Regions from separate parts of the Marinomonas sp. HM11-D genome, predicted to be linked through region 3. Evidence: predicted binding sites of a transcription regulator. Region 3 holds the regulator's gene; each other region holds the start of a gene.
What was found. Region 3 encodes FNR, which switches genes on or off when oxygen is low (the NO sensors DNR and NnrR bind a similar motif). Its sites were predicted from a motif close to TTGATNTANATCAA; they were not measured.
Positions count from the first base shown of each region.

Region 1: a site for FNR is predicted at 3,332-3,345, ahead of ACOSVP_RS03170 (cytochrome ubiquinol oxidase subunit I). Genes of this name have one in related genera too.
Region 2: a site for FNR is predicted at 3,769-3,782, ahead of ACOSVP_RS08920 (OmpW/AlkL family protein). Genes of this name have one in related genera too.

Region 1 covers NZ_JBMMKT010000002.1:159,918-166,885, forward strand. Annotated here, with positions in the region: gene ACOSVP_RS03160 (EAL and HDOD domain-containing protein) at 1-546, shown strand, start outside; gene cydB (cytochrome d ubiquinol oxidase subunit II) at 741-1,736, opposite strand; gene ACOSVP_RS03170 (cytochrome ubiquinol oxidase subunit I) at 1,736-3,142, opposite strand; gene ACOSVP_RS03175 (ATP-binding protein) at 3,471-5,363, shown strand; gene ACOSVP_RS03180 (sigma-54-dependent transcriptional regulator) at 5,353-6,738, shown strand.
Region 2 covers NZ_JBMMKT010000005.1:62,210-69,177, reverse strand. Annotated here, with positions in the region: gene ACOSVP_RS08930 (glucan biosynthesis protein G) at 1-1,421, shown strand, start outside; gene mdoH (glucans biosynthesis glucosyltransferase MdoH) at 1,421-3,565, shown strand; gene ACOSVP_RS08920 (OmpW/AlkL family protein) at 3,847-4,455, shown strand; gene ACOSVP_RS08915 (porin family protein) at 4,704-5,273, shown strand; gene ACOSVP_RS08910 (MDR family MFS transporter) at 5,308-6,531, opposite strand; gene ACOSVP_RS08905 (plastocyanin/azurin family copper-binding protein) at 6,541-6,968, opposite strand, start outside.
Region 3 covers NZ_JBMMKT010000002.1:278,108-285,075, forward strand. Annotated here, with positions in the region: gene ttcA (tRNA 2-thiocytidine(32) synthetase TtcA) at 1-720, shown strand, start outside; gene ACOSVP_RS03705 (YfaZ family outer membrane protein) at 737-1,303, shown strand; gene ACOSVP_RS03710 (adenine phosphoribosyltransferase) at 1,377-1,919, opposite strand; gene fnr (fumarate/nitrate reduction transcriptional regulator Fnr) at 1,944-2,705, opposite strand; gene hemN (oxygen-independent coproporphyrinogen III oxidase) at 2,736-4,106, opposite strand; gene ACOSVP_RS03725 (sulfite exporter TauE/SafE family protein) at 4,188-4,856, opposite strand; gene ccoS (cbb3-type cytochrome oxidase assembly protein CcoS) at 4,853-5,011, opposite strand; gene ACOSVP_RS03735 (heavy metal translocating P-type ATPase) at 5,020-6,968, opposite strand, start outside.

The sequences.
Region 1 (6,968 bases), 120 kb from region 3:
GAAATAGTAGAGTCCCTTTTAGTTCAAGAACCTCAACTGGTACTGCGTCTACTTAAGATGATTAATTCTGCCTATTACAAACGTGTGAATACCATTCATACTTTGCATCAGGCTGTTACGTTGCTAGGAATACAAAAGCTGCGAACTCTAGTTAGCACTCTCGTATTAGCAAACGATCATCCTTGTAAGATGCTATTGTTACCAAAAGTACTCACTAGGGCTTCTATGTGTCGAATTTTAGCGGAACGGCACTTCAAAGTTGAAGCAGACGAAGCTTTCTTGGTGGGGTTACTTTCTTTATCAGATTTAATGTTAGACCAAAGCCTGAAAGAAATCTGCGATCAGCTACCGTTAAGTGATGAGTTATATAATGCTTTATTATTTCATGAGGGAAAAATAGGCAGAATATTGACCATCGTAATTTCTTTTGAAAATGCGAAACTGAACTTGGCAAGCGGGAAAACAGTAGAGATGCTTAATTCTTTTTACCTAGAAAGTCGTAGCTGGGCTTTGAGTATATTGTCTGGGATGAAAGAAGAGGGTTAAAAAGTTGCTTATCAGCAAAGGTTGTACAGTCGCGCTAGGTGGAGTGTCTCATCCAACCTAGCGTTTTTTTGATCAAAATGAAGCGTTTATAAAAAATTTTAGGCTATAAGCAAGAATGGTTAAACTAAGAAAGCCAAGCAAATACAGCAGTACAAACCACTGCCAGGATTTTAATTTTCCCTTATTTTTTTGCATTAATAGCCCTCCTGATAGTCTTCGACTTTGCCGGCAAAGACTCGGTAACCCCATAGGGTATAAGCCAAGATCAGCGGCACAAAAATGACAATGCCAACCAGCAGAAACGTTAGGCTAGAATCGGGTGCCGCTGCGTCCCAAATAGTGAGCTGATTCGGCATTAGGTAAGGGAATAAGCTCACCACCAACCCCATAAAACCCAGCGCAAATATCCCTGCTGCATACCAAAATGGGCGGATTTCATGGGCGGTATCGCTTAGTCCTTTCCAAGCTAAAATGGCGAATAGGATGGAGAGCAGCGGCAGTGGGCTTAAATATAAGAAGTTCATATCAGCAAACCAGCGCGCTCGAATGTCTTCTGATGAAAGTACCGTCCACAGGCTGACCAGTAACATAGCCAGCATCACGGCCACAATCAGTCGCTTTGCTAAGTAAGCAGCATGTTGCTGAATGCGACCACGGCTTTTCATATAGAGATAGCTTGCACCTAGTAGCGCATAACCTGCCATAACACTAAAGCCCGTTAAGATGGCGAATGGTGACAGCCAATACCAACTGTCCAGCTGAATGTGGCTGGCATTCACACCTTGTACAATCGATCCTAAGATCAAGCCTTGGCAAAACGCTGCGGTGGCGGAGCCAGCACTAAAAGCAAAATCCCAATAAGGGCGCGAGCGGTGCGCTTTAAAGCGGTACTCAAAAGCCACGCCACGAAAGATCAAGGCAAACAGCATCAAAATAATCGGCAGATAAAAAGTCGATAAAATGCCCGCGTAGGCGGCTGGAAAAGCGGCGAATAACACCACGCCACCAAACACCAGCCAAGTCTCGTTGCCATCCCATACGTGCGAGATCGAGCGCATTAAGTGATCACGCTCACCATCTTGGTCGAACCATGGGTAGAGAATGCCAACGCCTAGGTCAAAGCCGTCCAGTAACACGTACATCAAGACAGCAAAACCAAGGATTAAGAAATAGAACAGTGCCAAATCCATTATTTTTCTCCGTCTTCGTGTATTAGATTTTTTACCCACGCGAGCGCGTAGCCAGGGGCTTTCATGCCGATTAATTGTTCTTCAAGATGTGCCATCGACGGCGGGCCTTTCTTGATAAGCTTACGCATAAAGTAGAGATAAACCCCTAGTAGTAAGGTGTAGATCACGACAAAGCCGATCAGAGTAAATAGCACACGCTCCGCTGGCAGCGGCGAGACCACTTCACTGGTGCGCACTAGGTTATACACGAGCCAAGGTTGGCGTCCGACCTCGACCACATACCAGCCAGCCAGTACTGAAATCACGCCAGAAGGCGTAAACACAGCTAATGCCGCTAAGAAGGGTTTATTGCTAAACAAGGTGCCGCGTTTACGCAGCCACAGGGCGAGCACAGCTAGACCAATCATGCCAAAGCCCAATCCGACCATGACACGGAAAGACCAAAATACCAGCGGTACATTGGGGCGATCTTCAGGTGGCACGGCTTTAAGACCTTGTACCGCGCCATCAAAGCTATGCGTCAAAATCAAACTGCCCAAACTTGGAATACCTAACTCATAATCATTGGACTCAGTCTCCATGTTGGGCATTGCAAACAACAACAGCGGTACGCGCTCTTCTTCAGCAGGCCAAATGCCTTCCATCGCGGCGAGTTTAGTGGGCTGATGTTCTTTAACGTTTAAACCGTGATGATCGCCAACCAGCGCTTGCAGTGGCGCTAATATCAGAGCGATCCACATGGTCATAGACAAGCCCTTTTTGGCAAACGCCATATGTTGCTTTTTGAGTAGGTAATAAGCGCTGACACCAGCGACAACAAATGTGGCGGTGATAAAAGACGCCAACAACATATGTGTTAAGCGATAAGGCATCGAAGGATTAAAAATCACTTCAAACCAACTGGCGACGTGAAATTGGCCATCAACAATGATGTGCCCTTGTGGCGTTTGCATCCAAGAGTTGGCAACAATGATCCAAAACGCGGAAATCCAAGTACCAATGGCGACCACGACGGTTGAGAAGAAATGCAGCTTGCGTCCTACCCGTTGCCAGCCAAATAGCATTACCCCTAAGAAGCCAGCTTCTAAGAAGAATGCAGTTAATACTTCATAGGCCATTAATGGACCTAAAACAGGGCCGACGATGTCGGAGAATTTAGAGAAGTTGGTGCCAAATTCGTAGGACAAAACAATCCCAGACACCACCCCCATGCCAAAGGTGATGGCAAAAGGTTTGATCCAAAATTTTGCCAATTGCAGATAGCGTGGATCGTGGGTTTTAAGCCATAAGCCTTCCCATATAGCGATCAAGGTCGCCAAGCCGATGGTGATGCTGGGGAAGATAATGTGGAAGCTCACCGTAAATGCAAATTGCAGGCGCGAGAGTAACGCTGTATCAAGTTCCATAAGCGAATCCGTTGTCAGGTAAAAAGTGGAATCTAGGCTTTAGAAACTAAGCGGCGCAGAGCGAGTGGTGCCACGGCAAGACCCACAATGCTAAATAGAACACTGGCATCAATAAGAAACTGGCTGTAATTCATAGGTGTAACCTCGTCGACTGTATCGTTATTAGTGTATTGAGTTAAATCAGTTCAATTGATCTATAGCAGCATGCGTGCCAACAAAATAGATTCTTTAACGTATTGAAATCATTGGATAAAAAATTAAATTTGAAGTGTGTGTAAACTAAGTTTACGATTTTAGATGAATTATAGGTGTAAACGAGGTTTACGTTTTGGCACTATCGATTGCGTTTGAACTGTCTATCTGGGTGACCAGTGTGTGTGGCGTTTTGGTGGCGGCGTGGCTTCTTTGGCGCGCACGTCATCAAGCAGATTTGCGTGCCCTAGCGGGCTTCGCTGCCATGATGGCGTTGTGGTGTTTTGGTCATTTAGCCTTATTCCATAATCAGCAATCTTTAGGCATGGTATTGCTGTTAGCCAATCCATTGATGCCGACTTTTTTCCTGCATTTCGCGCTTTTGTTTGTCAATCAAGGGCCCGCTAAGCGGCCTTGGTTAACGTCGATTGCTAGCCATATTCCTTGGGTGTACGCCACCAGTGGTGCCATCGTGATGTACAGTGTTTGGGTGAGTGCAGGGGATACGGTGCCTCTTATAGACGGTCGTCCATTCTTTGTCTTCAACGAGCTTGGTGCTGTGAATCTTGCTTATACCGTGTTGATCGGCATGCTCGGTCATGGTGTATTGATTTTGGGCTGGCAGCAGCACTCAGGTAATAAAAAGCGCTCAATCTTAGCCATGTTTGGCGTCGCTGCGTGGGGCTTGTTGCTAGCGACAAGTTTTGTCTTTCCATCCTTTGGGATCAATGTCTTTCCTTATCCCATGTTGCTGTTGCCAAGCTATTTGTTGCTATTGGTATATGGCGTAGTGCGCTATCAAATTCTTGATGTGAATCGCTTTGCCAATCGAGCTTTATTAGCCTTAGTTATGATGCTGATAGTGCTGTGCGTGATTGCAGTACTAGGTGCCGTGTCAGGACCGATTGGCTTGCAGGCGTTAACGAATGTCCCCATATGGCAACTGTGGCTTTATTCACTAATCGTCTTGTTGATCGCCGCTGCGGTGTATCCATGGGTACGCCGTTTTAGTGAGCGCTTAGTTTTCCCAGGCGCGGTATTAAACGAGCAGATTTTAGAAAACTGGAACCGCGAACTCAATCAGGCGGCCTCTTGGCAGGCCCTGAAAACTCAAGGGGAGCAGCTGCTAGCGCGGCATTTGCGACAGCCTGTCACCATCCGTTTGAATCAGGAGGACTGTTTTGATGGTCTGCATGTGAGCGTTGAAAAAGATGCCAATGGTTGGTTTGCCCAGCCTTTTAACAGTAAAGATATCAGTCCTGGTATGCGCCTAACATTAGATGTGTTCGGCTCGCTATTCGCCACCCAATGCGCAGCGTTAGAGCGCTCTTTAGCACTGGCGGAGGCTGAGCGTAAACGCCTAGATGAACAGCATTTGGTAGAGCTTGGAAGTCTGTCGGCAGCCATGGCCCATGAGCTACGCAACCCGTTAAATATCATATCGATGGCTTCTTACAATGCCCCCGCTGATACGCGGCGTCATATCCAAGAGCAGTTGAGTCGGGCCGATCGTCTGGTCAGTGATATGTTGGTCTACTCAGGCAAGCTTACCTTGCATTATCAACCTGTGGCGTTGAGACCATTATTGGGCACTGTCTTAAGTTCTCTCAATACGGATCAGGTGCTGATGACCTTGCAGCTGGAAGACGGTCTTGAGCTGAGTGCCGATCCACATCGGTTGCAGCAGGTGTTTATTAATCTGATTGATAATGCCTTGGTCTATGTACGCAATCAGTCAGGCGGCTCTATTTGCATCGAAGCCCATCAACAGGGAACTGAGTTGGTCTGTCGTATTCACAACAACGGCCCAGCGCTTGATCCTAGCATCGAAAAAGATCAGCTGTTTCGTCCTTTTGTTAGTAAACGACAGGGCGGTAGCGGCTTAGGATTAGCGATCGTGCGCCGGATTATGGATGCTCACAATGGTCAGATTTGTCATCGCAGCGATTTAGGTTGGCCAGTGACCTTTGAATGTCGTTTGCCTCTTACTTCACAAGCATTTTCAGGAGAAACACCGGATGTCGGATAGTGGTTATATTTTATTAGTTGACGATGAGCCGGCTTTTCGTGAATTGGCCGGTGGCTGGCTGATTCAGCAAGGTTTCAAAGTTAAAACGGTGGGGTCAGTGGAGGAAGCCTTAGAAGCCAAAAAAAGCCAAGGGTTACCAGACTTGGTGCTGCTTGATTTGTCGCTGCCACCGTTTTTTGACCCGCAGAAAACTCTATTGGCCATGCCGCAGTTTGAAGGCTGCCCAGTGATAATTATTACTGGCCACGCTGAGCGTGAGCTGTCCTTGCAAGCCATTGCCCAAGGGGCTTGGGATTTTATCGCTAAGCCAGTTGATCCGGATATGCTGGCGGTAGTGGTGCGCCGAGCATTGGCGAAAACGCACTTGGAGCGTGAAGTGGCACGCTTACAAGGCAGCGCCACAAAAGCTGGTGCCGATACCTATATCGGCATTTCTGCGAGTACTCAGCGTATTCGAGCTCTAATCGAGCGTATCGCGCCGACGGATGTGCGAGTGTTGGTGACAGGGCCTTCTGGTACGGGCAAAGAAGTGGTTTCTCGAGCAATCCACGATTTAAGTGCTCGCGCGAAAGGGCCGTTTATTTCAGTGCATTGTGGTGCCATTCCTGCAGAGTTATTAGAAAGCGAGCTATTTGGTCATGTTAAAGGGGCGTTTACTGGGGCAGACAAAGATAAGCAGGGCTTACTGAAGCTTGCGGATGGCGGTACTTTGTTTCTCGATGAAATCGGTGAAATGCCGGTTCCAATGCAAATCAAGCTGCTGCGTGTGCTACAAGAAGGCAGTTATTACCCAGTCGGTGGACGCAGCTTAGAGCAAATCGATGTGCGTATTGTGTCAGCCACCAATGCTGATTTGGCTGAGCGTGTTGAGCAGGGCTCGTTTCGTGAAGATTTATATTATCGAATCAAGGGCGTGAGCATTGAAACGCAGGCCTTGGATACGCGACCAGAGGACATTCCGACCTTATTACAAAACTTTTTAAGTGCGCTCGAGGTCAAGCAGGGTAAGCGCTTTTATCTTTCCAACGATGCTCTGCAATGGTTTCGACAACGCCAGTGGCCGGGTAATGTGCGTGAGTTGAAAAATACTTTAGAAAGTGTCGCCGCCATCAGTATGGGCGGCCAGATTACCTTGGCTGATATTCAGCTGCTAAATTACGCCATTGAGTCTCAGTGCATATTGTCTGCGGTAACAAATATTACTTCTGCTGAAGTCAGCCTGGAACGTAGCTTAGAAGAGCAAGTGCAAGAATTGGAAATCTCGCTGATTCAAGCGGCGCTTGAGAAAACGGAGTATAACAAAACTCAAGCTTCGAAGCTTCTCGGCTTGTCGCGCCAAGGGCTCATTAAGAAAATTGAGCGCTACCAAATTTAAATATAAGGCTATCGGTTTTCAACACTTTACAACCTTAGTTGTATAGGATGATTTGATAAAAGTTGTGTAGCCTTTTTAGCTAATGAGCCTCTCGTGTTTAGTACTATTTTTAAAAAATATCAGACAACACTAGACAAAAAGAATCAATGCTGTATTATCTGCGCCCGTTGTAGAGCGAAGCTCATTAGTAAGTAGCATTTCTGTTGATTTAATAGATTTGTGTTGTGACC
Region 2 (6,968 bases), on a different contig from region 3:
GTTTTAGTCGACAAACTGTGATCGATCTAGCGCAACAGTTAGCGCAATCACCCATGAAAGCGCCAGCAAGAGCTCCCGAAGCGCTCAACAACCTGGATTACGAAACCTATCGAAAAATTAACTTTCAACAGAACCAAGCCGTTTGGGGAAAATCGCCAACACAATTTTCTATTCAGCTATTTGCTCCAGGCTTTCTTTACAAAGACCTAGTCGAAATTGATGCGGTGGAAAGCGGGCGCGCGTTTCCTATTGAGGCGACCAAAGATTCCTTTACCACTCCTACGGATGAAATCGATCAGCTGATTGCTGATTTAGGTAAGTTCGCTGGCCTACGCCTGCACTACCCGCTCAATAAAGCCGATTACAAAGATGAGTTTATTGTCTTTCAAGGAGCCAGCTACTTTCGCGCGGTGTCGAAAGGACAAGTTTACGGTGTATCAGCCAGAGGTTTAGCGGTGGATGTGGCGCAGCCAACCGGAGAAGAGTTCCCAATGTTCCGCCATTTCTGGATTGAGCGCCCGTCTTCGACACAACAAGCAATCGTGGTGCATGCGCTTTTGGATAGTAAAAGTGTGACTGGTGCCTACCGTTTTGGTATTTTCCCAGGCTCCCCTACTCGAATCGATGTGGAAGCGACCTTGTTCCCACGCCGAGACTTAGCTCATATCGGCTTAGCTCCACTGACCTCCATGTATATGTTTAATGGCAGCTTGGATTACCCAGAAATCGAAGACTATCGTATCGCCGTGCATGACTCAGAAGGTTTGCAAATTCAAACAGGGCGCGGTGAAATGCTATGGCGTCCACTACAAAACCCTGAGACATTGCAAATCAGTGCTTTTATGGATCACTCCCCTCAGGGCTTTGGTTTGGTTCAGCGCAATCGCAACTTTAGCGATTACCAAGACTTGGAGGCCAATTATCAGTCACGACCATCGATTTGGGTTAAACCGCTTAATGACTGGGGCCCAGGCCATGTCGAGCTGGTGGAAATCCCATCGAACTCAGAAGCCAACGATAATATCGTGGCTTACTGGCAACCGTCGCAACCTCTGAAAAAAGACGAGCCTTTCAACTATTCTTATCGTTTAACACTGACCAATGACACGCCAGTTTTGTCAGGTAAAGCACACGTGGTGCGCAGTGCGAAAGGACAGAAACTGGCCTCAGAGCATGCTCAAGTAGTGATTGACTTTGATAACATCGAAGTGGAGAACCTCAGTTCTATCACAGTAGATGCGAGCATCAGCAGGGGACAAATACTAGAAGCACATATTACTCCAAACCCTTATGAAAAGGGGGTTAGAGCATTTGTGACATTCGATCCTGGTAATGCCGATTCCGCAGAATTACGTGTCCAGCTCAAGCAGGATGACACACCGCTGGCAGCGACTTGGTTATACCGATGGTTAGGTGAATAATGAAACAAACAACACGTAAATCTGGGCTTTACGCTCTGCCCGATGAAGCCACACTGGACATGCCTCGTCATGACGTAAACGAAGCTCGTCAAGCGGCGAAAAAGCAACATCAGAGTTTCTTTATGACGACCCTGCTGTCACGTCTATTTGTCCTGTTCGGGACCTTAGGCATGTCAGCTTATGGCGCCAAAGAAATGTATGAAGTGCTAAGCACTAACCATATTACTTGGTTACAGTGGTTATTCTTAACCCTGTTCTGCATTAACTTTACTTGGATTTCGTTTGCCTTCACCCAAGCTACTTTAGGCTTGCTGTTTAAGTTGTCTCCGTTTAAACGTAAACGCAAAGAGAGCGAAGCTGAAGGCGTGACCGCCATCCTACTGCCGGTTTATAACGAAGATCCTGTGCGTATCCGTGCCAGCATTGAGGCGATGCACGAAGATCTAATGGAAAAAGCACCGGGTAAATTTGCGTTTTTCATTTTGAGCGATACCAACCGTGCCGAAAACAGCATTAAAGAGAAGCACACCTTCTACCCTATTCTGAATCAAGACAGTGCTGGTTGCCCTATCTACTATCGCCGCCGTTTGAACAATGCAGAGCGTAAAGCTGGTAACGTTGCCGAGTGGGTCACCCGATTTGGTAATGACTACGAGTGCATGATCGTGCTCGATGCGGATAGTTTAATGAGCGCAGAATGCTTGTTGTCTATGTCACGACGCATGGCAGCAGAACCTTCTCTCGGTTTGATTCAGACTCTGCCAACCATTATCCGTGCTGATACCCTGTATAGCCGCATTCAGCAGTTTGCTAACCAGTGCTTTGGCCCGATTTATGCGGCTGGTCTAACCACCTGGCATGGCAATGCCTCCAACTTTTGGGGACATAACGCCATCATTCGTACCAAGGCTTTTGCTGAAGCCTGTGGTTTGCCAATCCTACCAGGTAAAGCGCCGTTTGGCGGTCACGTGATGAGCCATGACTTTATTGAAGCCGCCCTACTTCGCCGAGCGGGTTGGGGCGTTCGCTTTGATACAGACTTAGAAGCATCATACGAAGAAGCGCCGCCATCATTGATTGACGTGATGGTTCGAGATCGTCGTTGGTGTCAGGGTAACTTGCAGCACAAAGCTTTCGTCAATGCCAAAGGGCTGCACTTCGTCTCGCGTATGCATTTGATGACGGGGATCTTTTCCTATTTCAGCGCGGTATTTTGGTTTGCTTTGATTGCCGTTGGTTTCGCGCTTGCGGTTCAGGCGCACTTTGTCCGCCCTGAATACTTTACCAACCTGTCCTTGTTCCCAACTTGGCCGGTATTTGACTTCGAGAAAGCACGTTCGCTGTTTATCGTTTCTATGGCGTTGGTGTTAGCACCGAAACTTTATGGCTGGTTAAGTGTGCTGCTACATTGGCGTCAGTGCTGGAAGTTTGGTGGTCCCATCATGCTAACACTGGACACCTTGCTAGAGATTTTAGTATCGGCGCTATACGCCCCGATTCTGATGTTCTCACAGTTCCTTGTGGTGATGGACGTACTGAAAGGTCGCGACAGTGGTTGGAAACCGCAATCGCGCGATGACGGTGCCAACAAGTGGAAAGAAACCGCACGAGCACACATTTACCACACACTGTTTGGTATTGCTTTAGCGCTAAGTGCCAATTACCTAAGCCCACAACTGTTCTACTGGTCACTGCCGATTACCTTTGGTTTGGTGTTTTCAATTCCATTATCTTGGTTAAGTGGTGGTTCAAAACGTGGCAACCTAGTGCGCAAGCTTGGTTTGCTAAAGGGCCCTGAAGAGCGTCGACCTTCAGAAATCGTACAGCGTTTGGAAAGCAAATTAGCGCAGTCTGATGTGCAGACAGCCACGCTGCCCAACACGCCGCTACGCGCTTACATTGAGAATGTCGATTTCTATACTTGGCATCTGGCGCAATTACCCGAGCACGAAAGCCAACAACTTGATCGCCATAAAGTCTGCGCTGCATGGCTAATTGAAAACAGTGAAACCATTGACGAATTGGTGACACATCTTAATGAACAGGAGCATTTAGCGATTATCAAATACCGCTCGCTGTTTTTAAGACTCAGTAAGTTCTTACCGGAGAACATCTCCGACGCCAGCTCAAAGGCGTATGTCTAATCTTTTCCAAAGCCGCTTGTCATAGCGGCTTTTTTCTCTCTTTCGCGTCAGCTCTTTGCTAAAAAACCATTGAGCAAAATAGAAACTTACGCGCCAGATTCTCGCACCAGTCGATTACTTTACGCTTCTTGCACTCTTCACCTACTCTTTTCATGACATAGATTAATAAAAATATCTTATATAACGCACACATCCCCCAAAAATTGACCTAGGTTAATTTTTTTTTTTGCTAGAAGCGTATTGTTGCCACATCTTATTTGCATCCACTAGGAGACATCGATATGAAATCAGTAACTAAAATCGCTCTACTTTCTGCAGCAATCGTAAGTGCACCATTGGCAATGGCTCATGAAGCAGGCGATATGTTTGTTCGTGGCGGTCTAATCAATGTAATGCCAGATGAAAGCAGCACTGGTCTAGATCTTGGCGTTGGCAACGACCTACAAATCGGTCTAACTGCGACTTACATGTACACTGATAACATCGGTATGGAGCTTCTAGCGGCAACACCTTTCACTCACGATGTAACACTAGCGGGTGCTGGTAAAATCGGTGAAGTGTCTCACCTGCCACCATCACTAATGGTGCAGTACTACTTCGGTCACGCTGACAGCGCAGTGCGTCCATATGTAGGTGCTGGTTTGAACTACACAATCTTCTTTGATGAAAAAACTGAAGGCGCGATTGCCGGTGTTGATCTAGAACTAGAAGATTCATTTGGTGTTGCAGCGCAAGCGGGTGTGGACTTTAACATCACTGACAACCTATTTATCAACGCTTCGGTTTGGTACATGGACATCAACACTGACGTTAAACTAGACGGCGTTAAGTCTGCTGAACTAGACATCGATCCAGTGTCATTCATGGCAAGCGTTGGTTACACTTTCTAAGCGAAATCGCAAACGAACTGTACTCCACTGAGGAGCCCCGCTGGATAGGGAATGTCTAGCGGGGCTTTTTTTATGCCCAAAACAAGCGTAAAGAATTCTTAAACTCGTGCTCTGTTTGACAACATCAAGCACGCAAGCAGAACCAACCGCACAGCAAACATGGAGATACAGCTTGCTGTATTTACTCCCTGAGACTTACGGACAACACTGGAATGGTTCCAAACAAAACGGTCACAAGGAGTAATACAATGAAAAAAGTCATGCCGATTTTAGCCAGCAGCCTTGCCCTAACAGCTTTTGCAGGTGCTGCTCAAGCACAGGATTGGAGTACTCACGACAGTGGTCTATACGTGGGTGGTAACTACGGCTATCTCAAAGTAAATGGTGACGATGGCTTCGATGATAATAATGATGTTTGGCAGGGATTAGTGGGTTACCGCTTTAACCAGTTTTTCGCCCTTGAGGGTGGTTACACTGACTTCGGTTCCTATGGCGATGGTATCGCCCATGCGAAAACAGATGGTTACAGTGCCGCTGTCAAAGGTATCTTGCCGTTAACCGATTCTATCGAGTTTTTCGCTAAAGCAGGTCAGCTTTGGTACGACACAGACTACTCTGTGGCAGGTTTAGGTGGCAGCTCTGATGATGAAGCGCTGTTTGCCGGCGCGGGCTTAAACTTCAAATTGTCTGAACAGCTGCTGGTGAATGCGCAATACACTTGGTATGACGCTGAGTTAAGTGTGGATGATGTGGACGAAAACACAGATTTCGATACTAACTTTAACCAAGCCAGCGTCGGTGTTGAGTACCGCTTCTAAGCGTTTTCACAAAGCTAGCAACAGCCCACTGATATCAGTGGGCTTTTTGATTCAAAACCAAGACCTGCCGATAAAGACTGAATCCTGCGACACAGCCAATCACCGCGAAGCCCAACCAAATCCATTCTCTTGGCACTGAGGGCCAGGATAACAAGGCGCCCACGCCAATATTGCCGACAAAGGCCGCAATACCCCCCATACAAGAATACAGACCATAGTAGCTACCAAGTTCCGACTTATCACAAAACTTAGGCACATAAGATCCTAGCAATGGCAACACCAGCATAGAGCCAAGGCTAAACACCATGGCATAGATAACAAAATTCAGCCCAACCAGAAGGTTGAACTCCATCAGAAACATCAGGTAGGAACCACCCATTAGGGAAATTCCCATCCCCATCGCCTTAGCACTGCCAATGGTATTGGCGACCCAACGGCTGATCGGCAGCTGCAGCAAGATACCCATAATCGAAGACGTCATAAACACCCAAGTAATCACCTCTGAGTTAAGCTGACGCGACGCCACTTCATCAGGTAAGGACAAATACAATTGGTGAAAAAATAAATGGAAGGCACAGGCACAACAGATAAATTTCACAAACGCGCTATTACGTAACATGCTGTGCCATTGTTGCCAAAAGCGTGTTTCAGAACCGCCACGTTTTTGCTGCTCCGCTAACTCAGGCAAGTAACGCCACTGCACGAGAAACAGCAGCATAAATAAACTGGCCGCCCCGACACCGACCCAAACGAATTCAAAACTCAGCAAAGCAATGCCCAGTAACGGGCCTAAGAACATGCCAGCTTCACTGGTCCAATTTTGCATGGCAAAGATTCGGTCACGTCGAAGTTGATCTGGGGCTTCATAAGCTAAGTAAGCATTACTGGATGGGGTAAATAATGCTCCGGCAAAACCCGTAAGGAAGGCTCCTAACAGTAACAAGGGAAAATTGCCTGCCAAGCCTAATAAGGCAAAGCCCGCCACACGCACCAAGCAACCCAATAAAATCAAACGCTTGTAGCCTAAATAATCGCCCAATGTACCGCCAATCAGGAACATGCCCTGCTGACTTAAGACACGCAGACCAATCACCAAGCCTACGTGCCATGGGCTGAGACCCAAATTACGTTGCAAGTGATCTGCCAAATACGGCAGCAGCATGTAGAAACCTAAATTGAAGCTAAAGCCGTTAATGACCAAGACACGACTAGCGGCCGACAGCTGACGCCAATCGGCCAAAAAGTGATTTGCATTCATAGGGAGGGGTTACTTCAGATTATCTAGAATCAGATCGACACGTTCTGGATTAAGGGCGATTTTGTCACGCAGCTCAGGATACTTGGCGTCAATGACGTCTTTATTGATCGCATCACCTACTTGGATTACCCCGACCATGCCCATCATTAAATGGGGCGGACAGTAGTACAGATTGACACCCTCATGCTCCAGCGTCACTTGATAAGTCTCGTTATATTTTGATGCCCAAGCTTCTTGGCCCGCGGCAGTGACATAGGACTGCACATGATGGCCAGGCTGTGTCGGCACGAAGGTCACGGTATCGCCCACTTGTGCCTGAATAAAATCCGGTTCAAACACCATGGGGCCCTTTTCACCAAAGCTCAACATCTGCACTTGCCAATCTTTGGCCGATGCAGTGGTGCTTGCAGCAAGGGCCACAAGCAGTATGTAGACAC
Region 3 (6,968 bases):
GTCATGGTGTGTCTATCAGGTGGTAAGGACTCTTACACCATGCTAGACATTCTGATGAACCTGCAACGCAGTGCGCCTATCAGTTTTGAAATCATCGCGGTGAACCTGGACCAGAAACAACCTGGTTTCCCTGAGCATATCCTGCCTGAATACTTGTCTCAGATCGGTGTGAACTACCACATTCTGGAAAAAGACACCTACAGCATTGTGAAAGAAGTGGTGCCAGAAGGTAAGACAACTTGTGGTCTGTGTTCACGTTTGCGTCGTGGTTCTCTTTACGGCTTTGCAGAAGAAATTGGCGCCACGAAAATTGCGTTGGGTCACCACCGTGATGACATTCTGGAAACCTTGTTTTTGAACATGTTCTTCGGCGGTAAGCTGAAATCCATGCCACCTAAGCTACTAAGCGATGATGGCAAGCATGTAGTGATTCGCCCATTGGCGTACTGTAAAGAAGCGGACATTGAGGAATACTCTTTACTAAAGTCTTTCCCAATCATCCCTTGCAATCTTTGTGGCTCTCAGGAAAATCTACAGCGTCAAGTTGTGAAGGAAATGCTTCAAAGCTGGGATAAACAATTCCCAGGCCGTGTGGATACCATGTTCTCAGCAGTTCAAAATGTGGTACCGTCTCATTTGGCGGATACTGAACTGTTTGACTTCAAGGGCTTGAAGCAATCGGAAGATGCATTTAAACGCTTAAATATTATCGAGCTTTAACTTTAAAGGAAGCAGTATGTCGATGAAGAAAATTCTACCAGTTGTTCTTGGGACGGCCGTATCATTCTCTGCGAGTGCAGCGAACACATTCGAAGGCAGTCTAAATAATGAAGCTGTGAAAGTTGATGTGAGTCTTGATCAAGGTAAATACTTTTTGGATCTTGGCGGCATGTACCATTCTGATGATGGCAAATATGGCTACATCGGTGCGCACATCGAGGACATCAATACTGCGAAAGATTATCCTGTTCAAATCGGTCTAGGTGCGCGTCTATTGGCGATTGACACGGAATACGATGTGGACAACGCAGGTATGGCAATGGCGTTAGGTGGTTTCTACCGTTACACCTTCCCGAAAGCAAACCGATTCAGCGTGCAAGGTTCTTTGTACTACGCACCTAAAGTCTTGTCGTTCCAAAATATCGACAGCGTTTACCAAGCGGAAATCCGTGGTGAATACCGTACATTGCGTAATGCTCGCGTATTCTTGCGCTACGGCCTGACTCATGTGGATCTAGAGAGCTACTCTGACGATCCAGACATGGACAAGAGCTTTGGTCTTGGTATTTCAACTACGTTCTAAGACGTGGTTGAAACCGATAAGCAATAAAAAAGGTGGCCTAAGCCACCTTTTTTATTGTGCGTGAGAAGGGAAGTTACTCGCCTTCAAATGCACATAATGCGAATACAGGAATATCCATTTCCTGGATCTTAGCACTACCACCCAGATCTGGAAGATCGATGATTGCCGCCACTTCTTTAATAGAGGCGCCTTGTTGCTGCAACAGCGTCATGGCTGCAACTAAGGTGCCACCTGTGGCAATCAGATCATCAAATAAAAGCACTTGTGCACCTTGGTGCACAGCGCCTTCTTGGATTTCTAATTCAGCACTACCGTACTCCAAGTCGTAAGCTTGAGAGATGGTTTTGCCTGGCAATTTACCCTTTTTACGAACCAATACCAAAGGCTTGTGTAATTCGTAAGCCAATACCGACGCAATCAAGAAACCACGAGCATCGATACAGGCAATGTGCGTGATGTCACTGTCGATGTAACGGTGTACATACGCATCGACCACCATGCGCAGACCTTTAGGGTCGCTAAAGATTGGTGTGATGTCACGGAAGCTGATACCTGGCTTTGGCCAATCTTCAACGGTACGAATTAAAGACTTAAAGTAAAAGTCGTCAAATAGCATAGGTAAACCTTAATAACTGCTTAATTAAACATGCTCAATGGTAGCACATTCGCCAGCGGCACCGACTAGTTTCTCCATTTCTGGAAGATTAATAATAGAGATCTCTTTGCCATCTACATCAATCAAGCCATTTTTCTGGAAACGTGTCATCACGCGGCTTACGGTTTCAACCGCAAGACCTAGGTAGTTGCCGATTTCACCACGAGACATGGATAGACGGAACGCAGTTGCTGAGTAGCCACGCTTTTTGAAACGGTGCGATAGATTCAGTAGGAAAGATGCGACCTTCTCGTCGGCGTTTTTCTTACCTAGCAATACCATCATTTGTTGGTCGTCACAGATTTTACGGCTCATCAAACGGAATAGCTGGTGTTTAAGCGATGGAATTTGCGAAGACAGTTGTTCTAGGTGTGCAAATGGGATTTCACAAACCGTAGTCGTTTCTAGTGCTTTAGCAGAAACAGGGTAATGGTTCTCATCAATACCACTTAGACCTACTAACTCACTTGGGCAGTAGAAACCTGTGATTTGTTCTTCGCCAGAGTTAGTGATGTTGTAAGTTTTAAGAGTCCCCGTACGCACCGCAAATACAGAATCGAACTCTTCACCTTGATGGAATAAGATTTCGCCTTTCTTTAGAGGGCGTTTACGTTCGATGATTTGGTCTAAGCGGTTAACGTCTTCATCCGCCAATGCAATAGGCAAACAAAGTGCGCTTAGGCTGCAGTTTTGACATTGCGAAGTCAATTTACTGTTAAAGCGGTTGTTTGAATTAGAAATTGCCATGGAAACTCTCCCTGAGCTCGATCGGGTAATTTATATAACTTTTGAAAAAGTAGAATTAGAAGTTAGGTATTTATCAAACGCCATGCAGACACAGCGTACGAGTAATCGTCCTACTTCTGTAATTTTTATTTGAACATCACTGTCTTGATAATATACCGTTATAACACCATCTTCCTGTAAATTGTGCAAAGAATTCAATTCATCCTGAAAATAGTCTTTAAAATCAATGCCAAATTTAGCCTCGATATCGCGGCTATTGAGTTCGTTGTGACACAGCAACTGCATAATCACGGCGTGACGAATACGGTCATCCTGACTACTGATGTAGCCCTTCATAATTGCCAACTGGCCATTTTCAATGCTGTTTTGGTATAACGACAGGTCAGTGTGGTTCTGGAAATAAGCGTTGCTAACTTGGCTGATGGCTGACACGCCAAATGCCAACAAATCGGTTTCTGCATGGGTAGTATACCCTTGGAAATTGCGCTGCAGGTGACCTTCTTGTTGCGCTTTTGTTAAGGAATCATCAGGTTTGGCAAAATGGTCCATACCAATGTAGACATAGCCTGCATCAGTCAGTTTATCGATGCTTAACTTTAACAACGCCAATTTCTGATCTGGCGATGGTAAGTCTTCCTCTAGGATACGTCGTTGTGGTGCGAAACGCTGTGGCAAGTGCGCGTAGTTAAACACTGAAATACGGTCAGGCGATAGCGCAATGACTTTATCCAATGTGGCGCTGAAACCTTCCAAAGTTTGCTTTGGTAAGCCGTAAATCAAATCAAAGTTGACTGAACGGTAACCAAGGTCACGTACATCAGCCATTACTTCAGTCACTAACTCTAGTGATTGAGTACGGTGAATGGCTTTTTGTACGTCTTCATTAAAGTCTTGAATACCCAAGCTGACACGGTTAAAGCCAAGGCGCTTCAATAGCTCTAGTTTTGAACGGTTCACTTCGCGCGGGTCAATTTCAATGCTGTAATCTTGAGTGCCGTCATTGACCAAATTAAAGTGTTCTTTAATGTTGTCAAACAGGGTTTCAAGGTTTTCTTCGCTTAGGAAAGTCGGCGTGCCTCCGCCAAAATGCAGCTGTGTCACAGGACGTGCTTGGTCAATCATCAAGGCACGCAAACGCATTTCTTCACCGAGTAACTCCACATACTCAGCGCCCTTATCGTACTGCTTAGTAACAATTTTATTGCAGGCACAGTAGTAACAAAGATGCGCGCAGAACGGCACGTGGAAATATAAGCTTAATGGCGATCGTGAGGGCTCAAGCATCTTACCGATCAATTCCATCTTGCTGATCTCGGTAGTGAACTGCGGGGCAGTTGGGTAAGACGTGTATCGAGGGCCAGCAAGGTTGTATTTTTGGATAAGTTTGGAGTCCCAAAGCATAACGACGTTTCCTATTAAAATTGCTAATGGGAGTTTACTCGCATCCTTGATTTACTCGCTGATGTAGATCAATTGTTGGCACTATCCAAGGTGAGAAAGCAGATTTTTCAAATAGGGAATGCTGTACAAACCGTAGACGATGATAAGAACACCGAAGATCCATTTTAAGTAGAGTTGTTGCCAAAGGGTCTTTAGCTGTTGCGCGAAGAGTCCAGCTAACAACATGGCGGGTAAGGTGCCTAGTGCGAACCCTAGCATGGCCGTCATGGAGAGTGAGATAGAGCCTAGTGACGTCGCCCATAATACGGTCGAGTAAACCAATCCACATGGTAGCCAACCCCAAACAAACCCCGCGGCGAGGGCTTGTGCTGGATTTTGAATCGGTAGAAAAGCCTTAGCCGCAGGCTGTATTACACGCCACATATGGCGGCCAAGTGACTCGACTTTAAGTATCAGACGCGAGAGACCGCATAAATACAGCCCCATAAACACCAGCAGAATGCCGGCAAAGGTACGCAATGGCACCATCAAATCACTGTAGTACTCAGACAAACCAAAATGCAGCGTCGTCGCGAGAACTAGAGTAAATAAGCTGTAGGAGCAAATGCGACCAAGGTTGTAAGCGACGATTTTCAGGGCGTTAGAGTGTTGCCCAACAGACAGCATCGATGCCAAGCCACCGCACATGCCTAAACAGTGTCCAGCACCTGCTAAACCAATCAACAAGCCACTAAAGAAAATAGAAATCACGACTTTTTATCCGTGTCGTCGTCTTCAAATAGAATGCGCTCGCCTTCGCGATTTAGGTCATCAAATTGATCGCCTTTGACGGCCCAGATAAAAATGATGACGGCGATCACCACAAAAATGGCGGCAATCGGGATGAGTAAAAATAGGCTTTCCATGTTTGTTCCTACAGTTTGTTAAGTCTGGTGGCATTGACCACTACAATCAGTGAGCTTAAGGCCATACCGATTGCCGCAACCCATGGGGGAATCATGCCGGCGATGGCGAGTGGCAAGAGGGTAGTGTTGTAGCCAGCCGCCCAGATCAGATTTTGTTTGATGATTTTACGGCAACGTTGTGCGGCTTTGAGCGCCGTTGGGATTGTCCCTAGGTGCTCACTTAATAAAATCGCATCGGCATGCAGCTTTGCCAAATCCGAGCTAGAGCCCATTGCTAATGAGGTCGTAGCACCGGCTAGAGCGGGGACATCATTTAAGCCATCGCCCACCATCAGAATGTCTTTGCTTGATTGCGCTTTGAGCCAATGCCATTTTTGGTCGGGCAAACAGCTGGTTTCAAAGTCATCGAACCACTCTGGTTCGAGAATACTCTGGGCTGATACCTTTGTGTCACCTGTTAGTAAGCTGACACGAATGCCTCGTTGACGCAGTGACTCAATCACAGTGCGCGCTTCAGGACGTAATACGTCACACAGCGTGATTTTGGCAAGCACTTGTTTGTCACCTGCTAAGTACAGGTCGAGCTGTGCTTGACCTGTATTGGTACTGGTTACCATAGGAAGTCCGATAGACTCCAATAAGGCCTGGTTACCAAAGTAATAGCGTTTGCCTTGATATTCGCCGCTGACGCCTTGACTAGCAAGGTTTTGAATCTGTTCAACGTGAGCCGGAGCAAATTGCTGGAAGGTTTTGGCAATCGGATGTTTTGAATGTTGCTCTAAACCACTGATCACAGACAGTACTTGATCTTTAGAATGGCTAGAGTCGAATAACTCTACCTGTGTAATAGAGAAGCTGCCGTAAGTGAGCGTTCCGGTTTTATCAAATACAATATGTTGAGTCTTTGCTAAAGCTTCGATCACATGGCCTCGGGTAATCAGAAAACCAGCACTTTTCAAAGAATTAGTCACCGTGGTCAACGCCACCGGAGTTGCCAGTGAAAGCGCGCACGGACAAGTGACGACCAGTACGCTGACCATGATCCAGTAGGCTTCGGCTTCCCCCATCCAACTCCAAAAACCGTAGGTTAAAGAAGCGGTAATCAAAACCGCAATAACAAAATAATGAGCGACTCTGTCAGCTATGATGGCAACTCTTGGTTTTTCACTAAGAGCACGTTCGGTAATGCGCGAAATGGCGGCCGCTTTGGTGTTTTGTCCGACTTCGGTAACCTGCAGCCGTGCTTGCTGGTCCACATTCACGGTTTGAGCGTGAATATTGCTACCAGCCTGCTTGGTCACAGGGCTATATTCCCCCGTCAGGCTAGACTCATCAACGCTGGTGAAATCACTTAATAAAATGCCATCCACAGGGAAGGTTTGTCCTGGCTCGATAATGGCAATATCACCGCTTTGTAGCTGTTGCAATGGGATGGTGAGCTCGCTGTCATCGCGCAGTATCTTTACCGCTGTCAGCGATGCGTGGTGATTGCCTGATAAACGGTAGGAGCGTGCCACGGTTTCTAAGAATCTTCCCATTAATAGGAAGAAGATAAACATGGTGACTGAGTCAAAATACACATGACCTGTTTCTGAATACAGCGCCATCACGCTGGAGGCATAGGCCAGCAAAATTCCCAATGACACAGGCAAATCCATGGTGAAATGGCGATTTTTTAAATCTCTTAGTGCGCCGCGATAGAACGGCAGTCCAGCGTACAGCACGACAGGAGTAGCAAAGATAAAACTGATCCAACGTAGCAGTTGGCGGTAGATATCATCCATACCTTGCATATCGCCAGCATACATGGCGATGGCGCTCATCATCACTTGCATCATGCCAACGCCGGCGATGCCTAAGCGAATGATGGCACGTTTCTTTTCTTTACGTTGCAGTGTGTCTTGCTCACCAGGCAAATAAGGTTGTGCGGTATAGCCAATGTACAGCAGTTCTTTAG